DNA from 3 places in the Rhabdothermincola salaria genome. Region 1 is predicted to be linked to each of the others. Evidence: riboswitches for the same ligand, from Rfam matches in the RefSeq annotation. Region 1 holds a riboswitch; each other region holds the start of a gene.
The links. A riboswitch is a leader RNA that binds a small molecule or an ion and turns the genes downstream of it on or off. The one in region 1 is predicted to bind S-adenosylmethionine.

Region 1 (5,303 bases):
CGAGGTCCGCGTGGACCCATACCAGATGGACACTGATCCCATCGAGCTCTCTGCGATCATCCATCCAGTCGTAGAAATCTGGATCGCGAAGCTCCCTAAGGAACGGTGCGGTGACCACCAAGCTGGCGCCGAGATCGAGGACCTCGTTCACCGTGTCGAGCAGGATCCGATACTCAAGGGGGCGAATCTTCTCCAGGTAGATGTCGGTCTGTCGGTCATCTGGGTCGCCGCAAAGTAGAGCGGCATGCTCCTCGACAAGTGGCCGGGTGAGCGTGTCCTTGTCAATGAGCGCCCATCTGGTGCGCGATGCCAAGACTTTCGCCAGTTCCGTCTTCCCCGACCCCGCGTAGCCTCCGACCAGTATCAGCGTCGTCGTCTCGTTCCTCACTCCGCTCCCTCACCAGCCTGCCAGCAAGTGACGGCACGTCTGCGTCAAACGGAAGCCCCGCATCGCCAGTTCAGTCCTCATGCTAGCCAACTGAATCGGGCAGCCTCTACTCCCCGGGAGGGGCCTCAATACGAAGGGACACTCGCTCACCGACCGACTCGACGTGCGGGGAACCTCCGGCGCTTCGCTGCAGAGATGGTGTGGAGTTGCCCCGCTTTGGTGGACACCTGATTCTGGGGGAGACCCTGGAGGAAGTCTCGGCCACTGGATCGGACACCGTGACGATCAGCCCGGCGGAAAGGTCGATCTCCTCCCCGAACCGTCCAGCGACCGCGTCCTCGACTGCGGCTTCCGCCGCGACCTCAGAATTCGAACGCAGATCACCGTCGGAGATCTCCCGGTCCTCCGAGGACGGGGAGTCACCCGAGAACTCACAGTCAACTGTTCGCCAGGACCCGTCCTCGTAGACGTAGGGTTCGAAACCGCCGCCGTCGTCGAACGGCTCGCCATCGAACAGAAACTCGATGGCGACCTCCCCGGTCGTTTCGGTCACCTCGCGAGTGAGGACCTCGCCGACCTCCGCCTCCGAGAGGTCAATACCGAAGCCCTCGGCCATCGCAAACGCCACCGTCATCTCTGCGTTGAAGTCCGCCCGCGAGAGGGAATCCCGGCACTCCTCGGTCAACCGCCCGTACAACACGCCGAAGTCTTGCGCGACAACTGCCGCGGCGACCTTCTCCCCTGCAGCCTGAAGACCAGCTCCGTCAGCCGACTCACCGCCGCCATCCCCTCCACCGCAGGCAGCCACCACGAGACCACCTGCCAACAGAGCTGCTGTCACCGCACGACGCGCCACCGCCATCACACCTCGCCTGGTGTCTCGACCTCTCGGGTCGCACATTGGTCTATCAGCCAACGTGCCAATTCGGGTCGTTCGTCGTTGGTGGTGCCCCCGTCGTTGGACACCGGATTCTCAAGGAATGGTCAGATGACCCCGGGCTAGGTGTCGAGGGCTTCCAGGACGCCGTCCTCCCAGGCCCACACCTGGCAGGCAGTCGGGAAGGTCTCGACCTCGAGTGGCACCTCACCGGGACGGTAGACCTCGATGAGGGTGCTGAGCAGGGAGTGGGCCGAGCGTGCGATGGCGTCAGCCCCGCCAACGTCTTGCCACCAGTGCCGGGCGATGTCGGGCTTGTCGTCCCAGTCGGGGGGCCGTAGGGAGGGGTCCTCAGCAAGGTTGGGGGCGTCCACCCGAGGCGGGCGAGGTGGTCGTGCTGCGCGTGGGTCAGCGCCCAGGGGGTACCGGTCAGGTAGGTGTTGGAGACCGCTTCGAGGTGCGCGCCGACCTCGGTGACGATGCACTGCACGAACACCTCGGGTCGCCCTACGGGGGCGATGATCACCACCCACGCCCCGTCGGCCTGCAGCTGGCCGAGAAGCGCCTCCAGCCGGTCGAGGAGGTTCTCGCCGGACTCCTGGGCGCTGAGCGGGAACCGCCCTTGAAGTGGGCGCGGGCTGGGTAGCTCTCGGGGGTCGTCGAGCGGGGAAGCTGACGTGGCCATGGTGTCCTCCAAGGATGTTCGTGGGCACCGAGGGCTGTGCCACCTTTGCCGATTACCCGACCAGCTCTTACCTCGGAGCACCGCTGGTGGACGGTTGCTGGGGTGCAGGCCGAGTACCTACAGGCGCACCCACTCGTTGAAGCGCCTGGTGCGAAACAGCCTCCGTAGCAACGCACGAGGCGTCCGAGGAACGCGGGCAAGGCTCCGACCAAGCGACCGGGGGGATGCGCCGCTCACCGTCAGCGAAAGGCCGTCGAATCGAACTCGATGCGGGAGGAGATGCCGCTCGGTTCGATGTCGACCCAGCCCACTCCGTCTACCAGGCGGGGCATGCCGGCCGACGGCGGTTGCTCGATGAGACCGGCGGAGCCGAGGGCGCCGAAGAGCCCGTTGGCGTCCCAGCCGGGGGCGTTGTCGAGCACCCACGCCATGGCGAAGCCTCGGGTGATCGGGATGAAGTGCAGGAAATGCACGACCGTTCTGGCCGTGTCCCCGTCGAAGCGCAGAGGGCGCCGGCCCGACCGGTTGGCCGGGTAGCCCGCCGGGCGGTTCACCAGGTAGCCGTTCTCGTCGGTCTCGTAGTGGCGGCCGCCGTCGGTGACCACGATGCGCTGGTGGGCTGGCGGTAGGTCGCTCTCTTCGACCGGCACCCCAGGGACGAGGGTGATCTCGCACTGGGGTGCGTCGAGGGTGAGGCCCGGCTCGACGTCGGCGCGCTCGGCGACCAGGGAGATGACCCGTGCCTCGGCCCCGGCGAGGGTCTCGAGCAGGCGGACGGCGACCCGGGCCTGCAGGATCGTCGCCGAGGAGCCCTCCAACTCCCCGAGCCAGTCGGCCGCGCTCTGGGGACCAACGACCTCGCACTCCCCGACCTGCAGCTCGATCTCGAAGCTGGAACCGGAGTCGTCGACGACCCAGCCGTCGGCTTCGACGTCGATGCCCTTCGCCCCGAGATGCAGGAGCCCAAGAGCGAACCTGACCATGTCTCTCGGGTCGTCGTCGAGGTGCACAAAGCTGCCTTCGCGGCGCTCCCACCCGTCCCGGTAGGTGCCGTCCTCGATGGGCTCGATCTTGGGGCTGAGCTTCACGAGCCGGTCGATCTGGGTGACGAGAGCATCGAGGTCGGTGACCTTCACCATGGCGCGGGCAGTGACGGAGTACGGGCTGGGGTTCGACATGGTGTCCTCCTCATCGGTCCTGGCGGTGGCACCGTGCGCCGAGGCGTCGGTTGCCCGACCGTCACAGGGCCAGGCCCCTCAGGTCGTCAAGATGAGATGCAAAGCCAGCGCATGACTGCGTCGGATAGGTGCCGCACAGTCGCCGGCGGAGTGTGGGTGGGTGTCACTCGAGGCTGTCGATGTACCCGCCGAAGGGTTCGGTGGGGTCGTCCACCCACTCCCACTCCTGGCAGTCGGCGGGAAAGACGGTCACCGACACCGGTTCGTCGGCCGTGAGCCCGTACACGCCGATCAGCGTCGACAACAGCTGATCGGCGGTGGCATCGAGATGATGCGGGCCCGGCTCCTCGATCCACCAGTTCTCGGGTGCGCCGTCGTGTTCGTCGGGATCCAGGGGCGGCTGCCAGCCCCGCCGGGTGAGCTCGTCGATCTGGTCGCCGCTGAGCTCGAGACCTACGGGTTCGAGGTAGCGGTGGCCGACGGCTTCGACGTGGGCACCTACTGGGGTGAGCAGGGCCTGGGTGTAGTGGCGCTCTAGGAAGGTGCGCTCGAGGATCACGCAGTGCGAGCCGCGTCCCACGAGGTCGGCGAACTTGCGCACCAAGGCGCAACGGAAGGCGTCGACCCCGCCGCCCCCGCTGATGCTGACGAGGAACGATTCGCTGACGGGAGCGCGCTGGTCGGCGTCGGCCTCGCCGAGGAAGCCGTGGGGGTCGGTGTGCATCGAGGGTCCTCTCTGGGACACCTCGGGTGTCCCACCTTTGCCGTGACAGGGGCCGGCTCTTCCCTCGGGGCACCGTTGGTGGACGGTTGCCGGGACGACAGGCCGAGTACCTCTCACGCCGTCCGCTCTTGAGCCACCTCTCACACTACAAAGGGGGTGTGACACTTCCGCCGGACCGTGGCAGGAGGGTTCTGCTAGGCACCCGCGCCGCCGCGCCCCCGGCATCACCCAGGCTTCGCACCACTCCTCGTAGTGCTGCAGGGCCTAGGAAGTCATGGCGACGGGGACTCGGCCACCTTTTCGAGATGCGCGTTCAGGACCCACCACTCGATCGGCCATGGTTGCTCCCGGTCCAGATGCTGGTCTTCTCGGGGGTACCGGCCAGCGGAGACGATGACCCCGCGAAGGGACTTGCCCTGCGCCATGTCGGTCTTGGCGAGGAGGTTGAGGTAGTCGATCACCTGCCCGACCGTGCCCGATGGGCTGCTCAGCTCGAACTCGACGACGACCAGGCCTGTCCACCGGCCAGCGGAGCCCCTCTCCTTGAGGAGCAGATCGATGCGCTGCTTGCGACCAGGAATGCTGAACTCGACCTGGGGACTGTCGCAGTGAACGAATGGCCCGGGTCGGCCTACCCGACTGAGGACCCAGCGCCGAAGGTCGTTCTCGCTGGGCACAAGAAGACCGACGTCGGCGAACGGCACTTTGGCGAACCGGACCCAGCAGTCTGGAGTCAGGGTCGGATCTGACAGCGGCCGATCGGTCTCGAGCCCGGCCGCTGCCGCTGCGCGCGCAAGCTCCTCACGGAGCTTGGGCGACATCACCTTGTTGCCCCCTGCCCGAATGAGGCTCGACACCTTCCGCACGGTGCTGCATGAGCTGTCGGCCACGTCACCCCAGGGTTCTGGGAGCGATACCGCCAGGTCCTGCATGTAATCGACGAGGGACGGCCGAACTGGGGCGTCTTCGTTCATGGGAGGGAGTCTAGGAATGGGCATCTGCAGGGATCAGCGAGGTCACCAGATCGTCACGACGTCGATGCCCGGGACCTGGTGTCCGACCCACTCACCCAGAACCGTCTCCAACAGGTTCACGACTCCCTCCTCGGTGTCGACCCTGAAGACATAGTCAGACGTCGAGAGCACCACATCGACCGTGCTGACCTCGTCGTCCGCGTCGATGCCGAACTCGCGCCGCAGCTCGGGCGGCGGAGACCAGGCCGGCTCAAAGCTGTAGCCGTCCGACAGCCGGCCAACAGCCCACTCACGCAATGCGTCGACATCGTCGATGATGACGCCGATGTCGATTGTCAGCCGGCGTTCCGTGCCTGCCGACGCCTGTTCTTCGGAAATCTCTGTCAACCTGACTCCCAGGTTCCGGGGTTCACCACCACGCCAGCTGCTCGGACGCCAGAGCGGCGTTGCCGCTCGCCCTCGAGAAATCTGACCGTT
Region 2 (5,303 bases), on a different contig from region 1:
CATGCGGCGCCGGCCGTCGGGGTCGAGGAGGGCGGCCAGCTGGGCCAGCCAGGCGGGGCTGAAGTCCTGGGCCTCGTCGACGACGATCGTGTCGTAGGCGGCACCGACGAGGGGCCAGTGCTTGTGGAGGTGGCCGACGGCCACGTTGTCCCACCAGAAGGCGTCGGCGTCGTCGGGGATGGTGAGGCGGGGCATGCCGGGCAGGCCGAGGGAGAAGCGCAGGAAGGCCCCGGTGTCGAGGTCCTCGACCGGTTCGCCGTCGGAGCCACACATCTCGTCGGCCATGCAGCGGGCGAGGGGTTCGTTGAAGCAGGTGAGCAGCACCCGGTCGCCCTCGTTCCACGCCCGCCAGGCCCAGCCGACGGCCAGGCGGGTCTTGCCGGTGCCGGCGCCGCCGGTGACGACCACCCGGCGGTTGGCCATGAGGGGGACGAGGGCACCGACCTGGGTCTCGCAGAGCTCACGGAGGCGTTCGCGGGTGGCGGTGGTGCGGGCTTCGGGGTCCCAGGCGAAGTCGACGTCGGGGCGCAGCAGGGCGACGATGCCCTCGAGCTGGGTTTGGGTGAGCGGCGTGGACCAGCGCCGCAGCAGGGCCAGGTGCTCGACGGCGTCGGTGACGGCACCGCCACCGGCCAGGTTCTCCGAGACGAGCACCTGGGCCGGGTCGACGTCGGTGGGGAGGTTGCCGTCGACGGCGCGGGTGTTGGGCAGGGCGATGCCGTACTCGACCTCGAGGTGGTCGAGGCCGTCGACCTCCTTGCGGATGCGGCGGCGCAGGGCGTAGGCGTTGTCCTTGGCCTGGGCGACGGGCTGGGGCTTGAGGGGCGTGCCCTCCTGGCCGACCCACTGGCCCTGGCGGATGGCCATGCGGTGGCCCTTCACCTCCAGCAACACGACGCCCATCTCGGGGTGGACGAGCACGATGTCGCTCTGGTGGTCCTTGGCTTTCGTGTGCAGGCCGACGTCGGGGATGACGAGCCAGCTGTCGAACAGGCCGTCAACGAGGGCTCGCACGACCACCCGCTCGGCGTCGTTGGCCAGCGTGTCGAGGTCGAAGTCCTCGGGGATCAGAGTGCCCATCGTGGTGACTGCCCTTCTCGACTGCCGGTGGCCGTCGCTCCGCCGCTTTCCGTCCTCGCCGCTGGTCCAGGGCGGGGCGTCAGCGAGCCTGCCACGCCCAACGACCGCAGGGGGCGACCGCTCGCGCCGGGCACCAAGCTGTCCTCCCTCCGTCGAAGCGGTCGGATCCCTCGCGGACTCAATCCGGCTGCAGCCAGGGGCTGAGGTCGTGGTCGGTGGTGAGCTCGTCGTCCTCGAGGGGTCGCCACGACTCGTCGTCGATCCGGATGATCGGTGAGGGTCCGGTGCTCGCGAGGCCGTTGCCGTGGATGGCCGCCAGCTCGACGAGCCGGACCGGCACGGGTTCGGACTCCAGGTAGATCGCGCCCTCGGGCTGGGCCCAGGTGGTCCCGTCCGGGTGGAGGAGCTTGCCGACGTCGGGGAGGTCGCCCATGCCGCTGGCGAACCAGAAGGCCCACTCCACCGGCACCTCCCTGGTCAGATGAGCGAGAGCGCGCTCGATGGCATCGTCGTCGCGGGTGACGCCGAGCCGTAGCGCCGGCCGAGTCCGACCGGTGGCGCGCACCAGGGCCATCGACCACTCCGTCGGGCCGTCGCCGCGGCGTGCGCTCGAGTCGACAAGAGCGCGGACCGCCACGACGGCTCGTCCGAGGTCCTCGTCGTCGACGACCACGACGAGGCCGCCGTCCACCTGACCGGTGACGAACATGCCCATTCGAGAGAGCCCGGCCTGATCCCGGGCGGCAAAGCCACGTTGGCCCCGGTCGATGGTCAGCCAGTCCGTCGAGCACCAACGGGCGCCGCGGGTGAGGTCGGGATCCGGTCGATAGGGCACGCGATGGCCGTTGAACCGGGAGTGGCGTTGGCCGGCGGCGACGTAGCCGAGGACGGTGTTGCAGCCGAACACCCACTCGATCTCGGGGGCGTTGGACTCGTGGGGGTGCATCGGGTGTCCTCCTCCGGGACACCGCCGAGGCGTCCCACCTTTGCCGTGTGGATGGGGCCGGCTCTTCCCTCGGGGCACCGCTGGTGGACGGTTGCCGGGACGACGGGCCGAGTACCCGAGTCGTCGTCCGCTCTTGAGCCACTTCTCACCCTACGCAGGGGGTGAGACAGCGCCCGTGGGGGCCGCCGATCCGTCACTCACACGCAACGACCGGTCGGAACTGGACCGGGTTCGCCACGAGGCTCTTGACGACACCGATGGGGATCACCAGCGAGTACCCCGTTTCCGTCTCGATGGCGAACACGACACCAACCACGTCTCCGTTCGCGTCGAGGAGCGGACCGCCCGAGTTGCCCGGCTCGACTCGGGCGGTGGTGCGCATCACTCGGAACTACGGGGTTGGACGGCCTGCGTCGGCGACGCCGCGTACTCTGACGGCGCGGGGTCGTTGTCACACGTCGACGACCAAAGCAGCTGACGGCGGTCAGCTCCCAGTGTCGTCGTCGGGCGACAGAAGGCGGAAGACAACATGAGCGACACACCACCCCCGGCGGACGGATGGCGGCAAGGCCCCGACGGCAAGTGGTACGGACCTGACGACGAGGTACCCGTTGCCGCATCGCAGCGGATGCCCCCCGCCGAGGCGCCAGACGCGGAGGGCCACCTCTCGCCGCCGGCGATCAACCAGGCCGACGAGACACGCCGACGACCTCTCGTCATCGGTGGCATCGTGGCCGCAGCGGTCGTCAGCTTGGGCGCCTTGGCCCTCGCCCTCGTTGTGGCCAGCGAAGACGACGGGCTGACCCTGACGGGCGAGTTCGCCTTGTCGGACACGGACAGCATCCGGGGAGGTCCCGAGACCTGTAGCGGCACCGGGGGCTACTCGGACTTCGGGCCCGGGATGAACGTGACCGTCCGCAACGGTTCCGGCGAGATCGTCGCCTCAGGAACCAGCGCCAACATCGTCATCGACGAGTACTTCGGCGACAACGCCACCGAGGAAAGGGGCGACGGACGCAGCGATGACGACAGCGACGACATGTCCCCCGAGGAGCTGGCGGACCTGATGTTCGAGTTCCTTGGCTGCACGGTCGTGTTCGAGGTCGACGTGCCGAGCGAAGACTTCTACGTGATCGAGGTCGGGCGGCGCGGTGAGCTGAGCTACAGCCGGACCGAACTCGAAGAGCGAAACTGGAACGTGTCGCTCAGTCTGGGAGACTGAACCGAGACGACGCCAAGCACGTGGACGCTTCGCGCCGCCACCAGGCGGAACCAGTCGCGGAACGAACGCAGGGCGGCCGATGGGGCTCGTCGAACGCTCCGCACCTGGCAACCACGGTCCCTGCGCTGACCGCCTGGTCCGGGCTCCTCGGTGTCCCAACCTGCGGCGACAATGGCTCCATGAGTCGAATCGAAGGCCACAGCCGCGAAGACCGTTCCATCGGCGCGCTTCTGGGCCTCGCCGCCGGTGATGCGGTGGGCACGACCGTCGAGTTCCGGGCCCCCGGGAGCTTCGCGCCACTTACGGACATGGTCGGCGGCGGGCCGTTCCGGCTCCAGCTAGGTGAGTGGACCGACGACACCTCCATGGCGCTGTGCATGGCCGAGTCGCTCGTCGACTGCGACGAGCTCGACCTCGCCGACCACCTCCGGCGCTACGTGCTCTGGCGAGACCAGGGGTATCTGGCGTCCAACGGTCGCTGCTTCGACATCGGCGGCACCGTCGCCGGCCAGCTTCGCCGCTTCGAGCGCACCGGCGAGGCTGTCGACCCCCAGCCTGACGAGGACGCCGCTGCCAACGGCTCTCTCATGCGACTGGCACCGGTCCCGATCCGCTGGCACACCGACATCGCCGAGGCCGCCGAACGCTCCGGGGAGTCGAGCCGGTCCACGCACGCCGCAACCCGCCCCGTCGACGCCTGCCGGGTGCTGGGCGCCATGACGGCCGCTCTCATCGGAGGGATGCCGGCCGAGGAGGTCCTCGACCCCGACTTCTGGTCGTGGGGTCCATTGCACCCGGAGATCGAGGCCGTGGCCCGTGGGTCGTGGCGGGACCGGCAGCCTCCGCAGATCCGAGGCACCGGGTACTGCGTCGACGCCCTCGAGGCGGCCATCTGGGCCGTGGCCGGCGCGCAGGACTTCGCCGACGCCGTGTTGCGGGCGGCAAACCTCGGCGACGACGCCGACACCACCGCCGCCATCGCCGGCCAGCTCGCCGGTGCCCGCTGGGGAGCATCCGGGATCCCCGCCGACTGGCGAGACGTACTGGCGCTCGGCAGCCGCATCACCGAGCTGGGCCGGCAGCTCCACGCCCGGGGAGCCGGGGCGACTCCGCCCGTGCCGTGGGCGCACGACGACCACCACCACGCCTGGTGGGTCGAACCGGGTGCCGTCCTCGCCGGCGAGTACCCCGCCACCCGTCGCGGGCCGGTCGCCACCCGGGCCAAGGTCGACCTGCTGGTCGATGCCGGCGTGCACACCTTCATCGACCTCACCACACCGGAAGACCAGCTGACCCTGTACGCCCCGGTGCTCGCCGAGGTGGGCACCGCTCGCGGCCTCGACCTCGAGCACGTCCCGGTCCCCATCCCCGACCTCGACATCACCACCGACGCCGAGTACGACCGTCTGGTCCAGCTGATCGGCATCCATCGCGAGCGCGGCGTGGTGTACGTGCACTGCTGGGGCGGCATCGGCCGCACCGGCACCGTCATCGGCTGCCTGCTCGCCGACCAGGGCCACGACTTCGACTCGATCACCACCCGCCTGAGTGACATGCGCGCCGGAACCCGCAAGGCCCATCGACCCGCGCCCGAGACCGCCGAACAGGTCGACGTGCTGCGGCGGCGAGGCCGGTAGCAACGCTGGTCAAGCCGGTCAGTTGAAGAAGTTGTCGACGCTCGTGACGTCGCACACCAGCTCGACGTCCTCTTCGATGTTCGTCGTGACATCCCATCGGGCAGTGTCCCCAGGTGCCAGGTCGAAGACGATGTCCGCCAGGTCCTCGATGAGCACATCATCAGAGGCGTCGCGGAACTCGACGTCGATGGTGAAGTTCTTCTCCGAACCCGAGGTGTTCGCGATCGTGCCCTCGAAGGTCACGAAGCCGAACTGGTCGGTCGCGCAGCTCGACCCATCGATGGTCAGCTCATAGGTGTCCGAATCGGCTTGCCCACCGAGGTCGTCGACGGCTTCGTCGGCGGCGAAGATGAAGAGCACCGCGATCAGGACTGCGCCGATCGACCCGATGACGCCGAGCACGATCCCGGCGATGCTC
Region 3 (5,303 bases), on a different contig from region 1:
GCACTCAGACGATGGCCCGACACCGGCCGGCAGTGAGCAACTCGCTGAGGCGGAGTCCCCGCTCAGCCCTAGGCACGGCGCCAGCCATGCGCCACGCACCCGGCCGAGTAGTGGGACCCACCGCCCAGCCAGCCACCACCCGGCTGCCATCGTTGCCTTCCACGGCCGTCCACCAAGAGGCGACTATCAGCAGGATGCTCTCTACGCCGCCGAGCAAGAAGCTGAGATGGACATGTGGGACATCTGGTGGGCCGAAGAAGCTCATCGCCAGGCCGGATGGGACCTGGACCTCAACCTCGATCATCATCCCCACATCGCCAACCTCACCTCGGCAGTCGCCGAGCAACTCGCCCATTGGGCACTGGACCTCTGGAGCGGACCGCCCTTGCCTTCTCCTCCCTCTTGGCCTCCTCGGTCGAACCCTCGCCTCACCCTGGTGTTCGACCTCCCCTGTGACAGTGAACTCGCCGGCCTCCACCGAGGGACAGATGGGACTATTCATCTCGACGCTGACGGCTTCATCCACCCCTGGGTCGTTCTTCACGAACTGGCTCACTTCCTTACTGCGGGCACGTGGGACGCCATGGTGGACGGAGCCCACGGTCCGAGGTTCGCCGCCGTGTTGGTCGATCTCGTCGGTCTGACCGACGGGCGGGAGGCCGCCGAAGTGCTCCTCCATTGGTTCGATGTCTATGACGTTGAGGTCGACCCCTGCTGGTACAACCCCCAGTGCTGGTGTCCGCTCGATCCGATCGCGGCCCGGGCCCGACTGGAGGGGTCGCCACGGTGAATGTGTAGAGGGTCTGAAGTATCTTCAGACCGGTAGGACAACGCCGGAAAGCGCGGCACCTGGCCCCATCGGCTTGATATCGGCGACGGATTTTGCGGCACGAAGTTCGTCCCAGAAGCGCTGTGACCAGGTATTCCACGCGGAGGGATCAACTTCAGACCCCGGCACCAGGGCGCAGGGAGCGACACGTCGGCATCCAGTGGCGATCGCTGTCCAAACGATCCTCGACGGTCGTTACCTCTGGCTGCCACGTCACTCCTACGCAAGTCACCTACGGGGGACAGCAACAAGGGGGTCGTGGACATCAAGACCTGGTGGGTATGGTGAGCCCCGCCGGCGGATTTCCTGCTCGGTGATCGGCGGGGAGTTGTTGGACCCGCTGGTAGCTCACCCCGGGGTGCACTCAGATGCGGGGCAGCGGCAGCATGTTTGACATTGGGCGGATCTACAGGCGCCCCCCCTCGGTGACAAGCTACAGGGGCCGAAGCAGATGAGGGGTTGGGCCCCTGCGTTTCGTTGAGCTCACACCTGCCCGGAAAAATGGGGATTCATAGATGCCGAATTTTGTCGTGGAATGCTCCTTCTACCTCAACATCTTCCTGGCGGGATTGGGTACTGACGACGTGGACCAGTACGGGGTGGACGAGTTCTTTCCATACGCTGCGGAGACTGACTGGGTCATGAACGGGTTCGATGTCCTGGGTGAGACCACGGACCCAGTTGGCACCGACCTGTCCGGCCCGTCCGGTCCAGAGCCCCGTGCCTCCACGCTGGTCGACCGGATGCGGGATCCGTCTCCAGAGGAGTTCGACGCTTTCGGCGAGTGGGGTGGAGTCGTTGTGGGCTGCTGGGGCACGTGCAAGGCCGTCGTTAGCGCACCTTCCGAAGCGGCCATCACCGACCAGGTCGTTCAGTCGGAGCTTCCGAAGGAATTCTTTGCCGGCGATCTTCCGCACTTGACCGTCGGGCTCGACCCCAACGTTTGACCCGTTGGGCCTCCCAACGACCCATCACAGGTGGTCACCTGGTTCTGGGGCGGGGTCGGATGACCTTGAGTTAGGTGTCGAGAGCTTCCAGGACGCCGTCCTCCCAGGCCCACACCTGGCAGGCAGCCGGGAAGGTCTCGACCTCGAGTGGCACCTCACCGGGGCGGTAGACCTCGATGAGGGTGGTGAGCAGGAGGTGGGCCGAGCGTGTGATGGCGTCAGCCCCTCCAATGTCTTGCCACCAGTGCCGGGCGATGTCGGGGGCGTCGTCCCAGTCGGGGGGACGTAGGGAGGGGTCCTCGGCCAGGTTGGGGGGCGTCCACCCAAGGCGTACGAGGTTCTCGTGCTGCGCAGGGGTCAGCGCCCAGGGTGTGCCGGTGAGGTAGGTGTTGGAGACCGCTTCGAGGTGCACGCCGACCTCGGTGACGATGCACTGCACGAACACCTCGGGTCGCCCTTCGGGGGCGATGATCGCCACCCACGCCCCGTCGGCCTGCAGCTGGGCGAGGAGGGCCTCCAGGCGGTCGAGGAGGTTCTCGCCGGGCTTGTGGGCAGTGAGCGGGAACCGCCCTTCCTGTGGGGGCGGGCTGGGTAGCTCTCGGGGGTCGTCGAGAGGGGACGCTGACGTGGCCATGGGTGTCCTCAGAAGATGCTCGTGGGCACCTACGGCGGTGCCACCTTTGCCGGTTGCCCGGCCAGCTCTTACCTCGGAGCACCGCTAGTGGACGGTTGCTGGGGTGCAGGCCAAGTACCTACATGCGCACCCACTCTTGAGCTGCGGAGAGCATATCGGAGTGTTGATGCCGGCGGTCGTCCCTGGTCCTGTCCGGCTGATGCCGCTGCAAGCAATGACGCTTCATCTCGCTACCGCCGTGAGAACGAGCACGCCCCTAACCGGAAATCCATGGCCTGTCACCTCTTGCGCAGCGGGGTGGCTGCTCCGAACCCGGCCGCCGCGATCGGCTACGGGTGCCGGGCGGTGGGCCGCCACACCCACCACCCGGGCCTGCCTTCGTCAGGATGACCGGCGGCGGCGCTCCTGGCGCTTGCGCTCGACTTCGGCCGGCTTGTCCCCCTCGAAGAAGTCCCCGGTGTCAATGGCCTGCTTGGCGCGATTCTTGCGACGCAGTGCCGACGTGGACTTCGACATCGACTCGAACGCCGCCTCTGCACCGGCACCATCCGGGGCGAACGCCTGCACCGATCTGGCGTCGTATCCGATGCCGCGTGCCTCGCCGTAGGCATCGAGGCCGGCGCCGAGGAAGGCGAACGTCCAGCCCTCTTCCATACGCTGGCCGACGAGTCGGCCCACGGTGTCGAGGGTGTACTCCCGGGACTGGTTCTCCTCGCCGTCAGTGATGGTCACCACGAGGATGCGTTCGGCGGGTTGGTCGAGGGTGCGGAGGTGCTCGGCGCGCACCGCTGCACGCACAAGGATACGACCGGTGGCGTCGAGCAGTGGGGTGCCGCCCCGGGGCGCGAACGTGCGCTCGTCGAGGGGTACGACCTCGCTGATGGGCACTGCATCGGCCACGACTTCCTCGGGGTCCTGGCTGTCGAACAGCACGAGGGTCATGCGAGCGTCGGGTCCCTCGGCCTTCTGCTCGCTGAGGAGTCGGTTGAAGCCGCCGATGACGTCGCGGACCATGGTCGACATCGACCCCGACCGGTCGATCAGCACGTAGAGGTGCGCTGTCGGGGTGTCCTCGGCGTTGACGGGGTCGGCATCGGAAGGGCTCAGGTTGTCGTTCATGTGGGAACTAACGACAGATGGGTCATGCGATGTGCGCGAGCTCTGGTAATCACCCTGAACGAAGCTGCTTGGGTTGGAACGCTGCTCCCGCTCCGGGTGGGCCCCGGCGAAGCGCCCCGATGAACTCGGGTCCGTCACGCCCTCTTCGACGCGACATGAGGAGTCGTCGGGCCGGCTAAGCACCGCTGGATGTCACCGACGTCTGCCATGATCCATGCAACATGTCGGCGGAGACCGCCTCACGGCACCCCTGCGCAGAGCAGATCTCAGCGATCGAGGCCTGGTTCGGCGAGCCCGATGCCGACCGGGGCCCGTCCCACGTCGCCCGGCTGGTGCTTCGTCCGCACGACTTAGCAGGGGCGCCATTGATGGTGGAGGCGCTGGTGGCGGAGGCTAGGGAGGCGATGCTTGGTGCCGGCCGGCGCCGCAACGAGCCTTGGCCGAGTCTCAACGTGGCTGCTTATGCCACGCTCACCATGCGGCGCATGGTTCCCAAGCTTCTCGACCTCGGTCGTCCGAAGCGTGTGTCGCTGTGGGACGATCCCGATGACGAGGATCTGACCAACCACTATCTCGCCCGCACCGCGGAACTTGTCGAGCGCAGCGAGCGCCTGGGCACTACCGGTGACGCTCTCCGTGCGGCGATGGAGCCGTTAGCGCCGGAAGGCCCCAACGACGGGTGGGTGCTCGGCGCAGCGTTGACGTTCCTCACCGTGCGCCTCGACGCTGCGCCGCTACCCACAGGGGTGCCGGTCCCCAAGACTGGCGCCACCGAGGAACAGGCCGCGCTGTGGCCGGCGTTGTGGTTCGCTGGACGCCGCGACGGCTACTTCGACCACTGCGCTGGCGAGGTGAGCCCCGACGCGGTGCGGCGACGCCGCCAACGTGCCGGCAAGCGGGTGTTGGCGCTGTTCGAGGGGGCGTGCATGGTGCAGCATCCCGACCTCGTGGCTCGCCGCAAGGCACTGGCGGAACCCCTCGCGTCGAACGTTGCCCGGTCGGCACAGACCCGTGGGGTGGGCTCGACGCGTCGAGGGGGGCGGCGTGGCTGAACCGGTGTGGTCTGAGGGCCTCGTCACCCGCACCGACCTCGATGGCACGCTGCTGGTCATCGGCCATGCCTGGGGCCCCGCGGGATATGCCGAGATTGAGTTGGCGCCGTCCGTGTTCGTTGCGGTCGACACTGCTGAGTCGAATCAACTCAGCAGCATCCGCGTCGAGCCCGCCGCCGACCGCGATCGCGCCGGTGAGGTGCTCGATGCCCTCGTGGGGGCCGAGCGTTCGGAGTTGCTGTTGCGCTTCGCCGAGTTGCCCGAAGGGCGCACCCGGCGGCTCATGCCTCAGCGATCCACCGATACCGATGACTGGGATTCGGCCCGGCGCCGTGATGAGCGTTCGGAGCCGCGGTTCGCGAGCCGCCTTCCCGGCAACGACGCTGGCGAGGCCTTCGGCCGGGTGGTGAGCGTCGGCGCTCTGGCCGAAACCGCCGATGAGGCGTTGGCTGGTGCCATCGCCTTCGTCGAGTTCGGGGAGTTGGCCGGCGAGACCGCCGTACGCCAGGACCTGCCGGTGCTCGATGCTGTGGCTGAGCGGGCTCTGGTGCACGGTGCCCGTGGCCTCGACGACCTTGCCGCTGATCTCGGTGAGCTGGCGCTCGTCGACGCTGATGTCGCTGATCGGCTCCGAGCGTTGGTTATGGTCGCCCAGAAGACCGCCTCGCGCGACGTCCGAGCGGCGCTGCGGCGCGTCGAGAACGTGCTGCGGGCAGAAGATG

Region 2: another riboswitch for S-adenosylmethionine. It lies ahead of LUW87_RS08720 (hypothetical protein); the one in region 1 lies ahead of LUW87_RS15550 (hypothetical protein).
Region 3: another riboswitch for S-adenosylmethionine. It lies ahead of LUW87_RS10115 (TY-Chap domain-containing protein); the one in region 1 lies ahead of LUW87_RS15550 (hypothetical protein).

Annotation. Positions count from the first base shown of each region.
Region 1 covers NZ_JAJQXW010000004.1:52,025-57,327, forward strand. The annotation lists gene LUW87_RS15535 (P-loop nucleotide/nucleoside kinase family protein) at 1-388, opposite strand, end outside; gene LUW87_RS15540 (hypothetical protein) at 495-1,250, opposite strand; gene LUW87_RS15545 (hypothetical protein) at 1,388-1,639, opposite strand; partial or broken gene LUW87_RS19450 (hypothetical protein) at 1,675-1,950, opposite strand; SAM riboswitch class IV at 1,987-2,093, opposite strand; gene LUW87_RS15550 (hypothetical protein) at 2,190-3,128, opposite strand; SAM riboswitch class I at 3,136-3,226, opposite strand; gene LUW87_RS15555 (TY-Chap domain-containing protein) at 3,292-3,852, opposite strand; SAM riboswitch class IV at 3,881-3,986, opposite strand; gene LUW87_RS15560 (hypothetical protein) at 4,125-4,826, opposite strand; gene LUW87_RS15565 (hypothetical protein) at 4,869-5,213, opposite strand.
Region 2 covers NZ_JAJQXW010000001.1:1,874,575-1,879,877, forward strand. The annotation lists gene LUW87_RS08715 (NERD domain-containing protein) at 1-1,080, opposite strand, end outside; gene LUW87_RS08720 (hypothetical protein) at 1,259-2,026, opposite strand; SAM riboswitch class IV at 2,058-2,165, opposite strand; gene LUW87_RS08725 (trypsin-like peptidase domain-containing protein) at 2,220-2,408, opposite strand; gene LUW87_RS08730 (hypothetical protein) at 2,655-3,248, shown strand; gene LUW87_RS08735 (ADP-ribosylglycohydrolase family protein) at 3,428-4,885, shown strand; gene LUW87_RS08740 (DUF4190 domain-containing protein) at 4,904-5,303, opposite strand, start outside.
Region 3 covers NZ_JAJQXW010000002.1:176,830-182,132, forward strand. The annotation lists gene LUW87_RS10105 (hypothetical protein) at 5-679, opposite strand; gene LUW87_RS10110 (hypothetical protein) at 1,345-1,776, shown strand; gene LUW87_RS10115 (TY-Chap domain-containing protein) at 1,847-2,410, opposite strand; SAM riboswitch class IV at 2,448-2,552, opposite strand; gene LUW87_RS10120 (vWA domain-containing protein) at 2,792-3,529, opposite strand; gene LUW87_RS10125 (hypothetical protein) at 3,751-4,581, shown strand; gene LUW87_RS10130 (hypothetical protein) at 4,574-5,303, shown strand, end outside.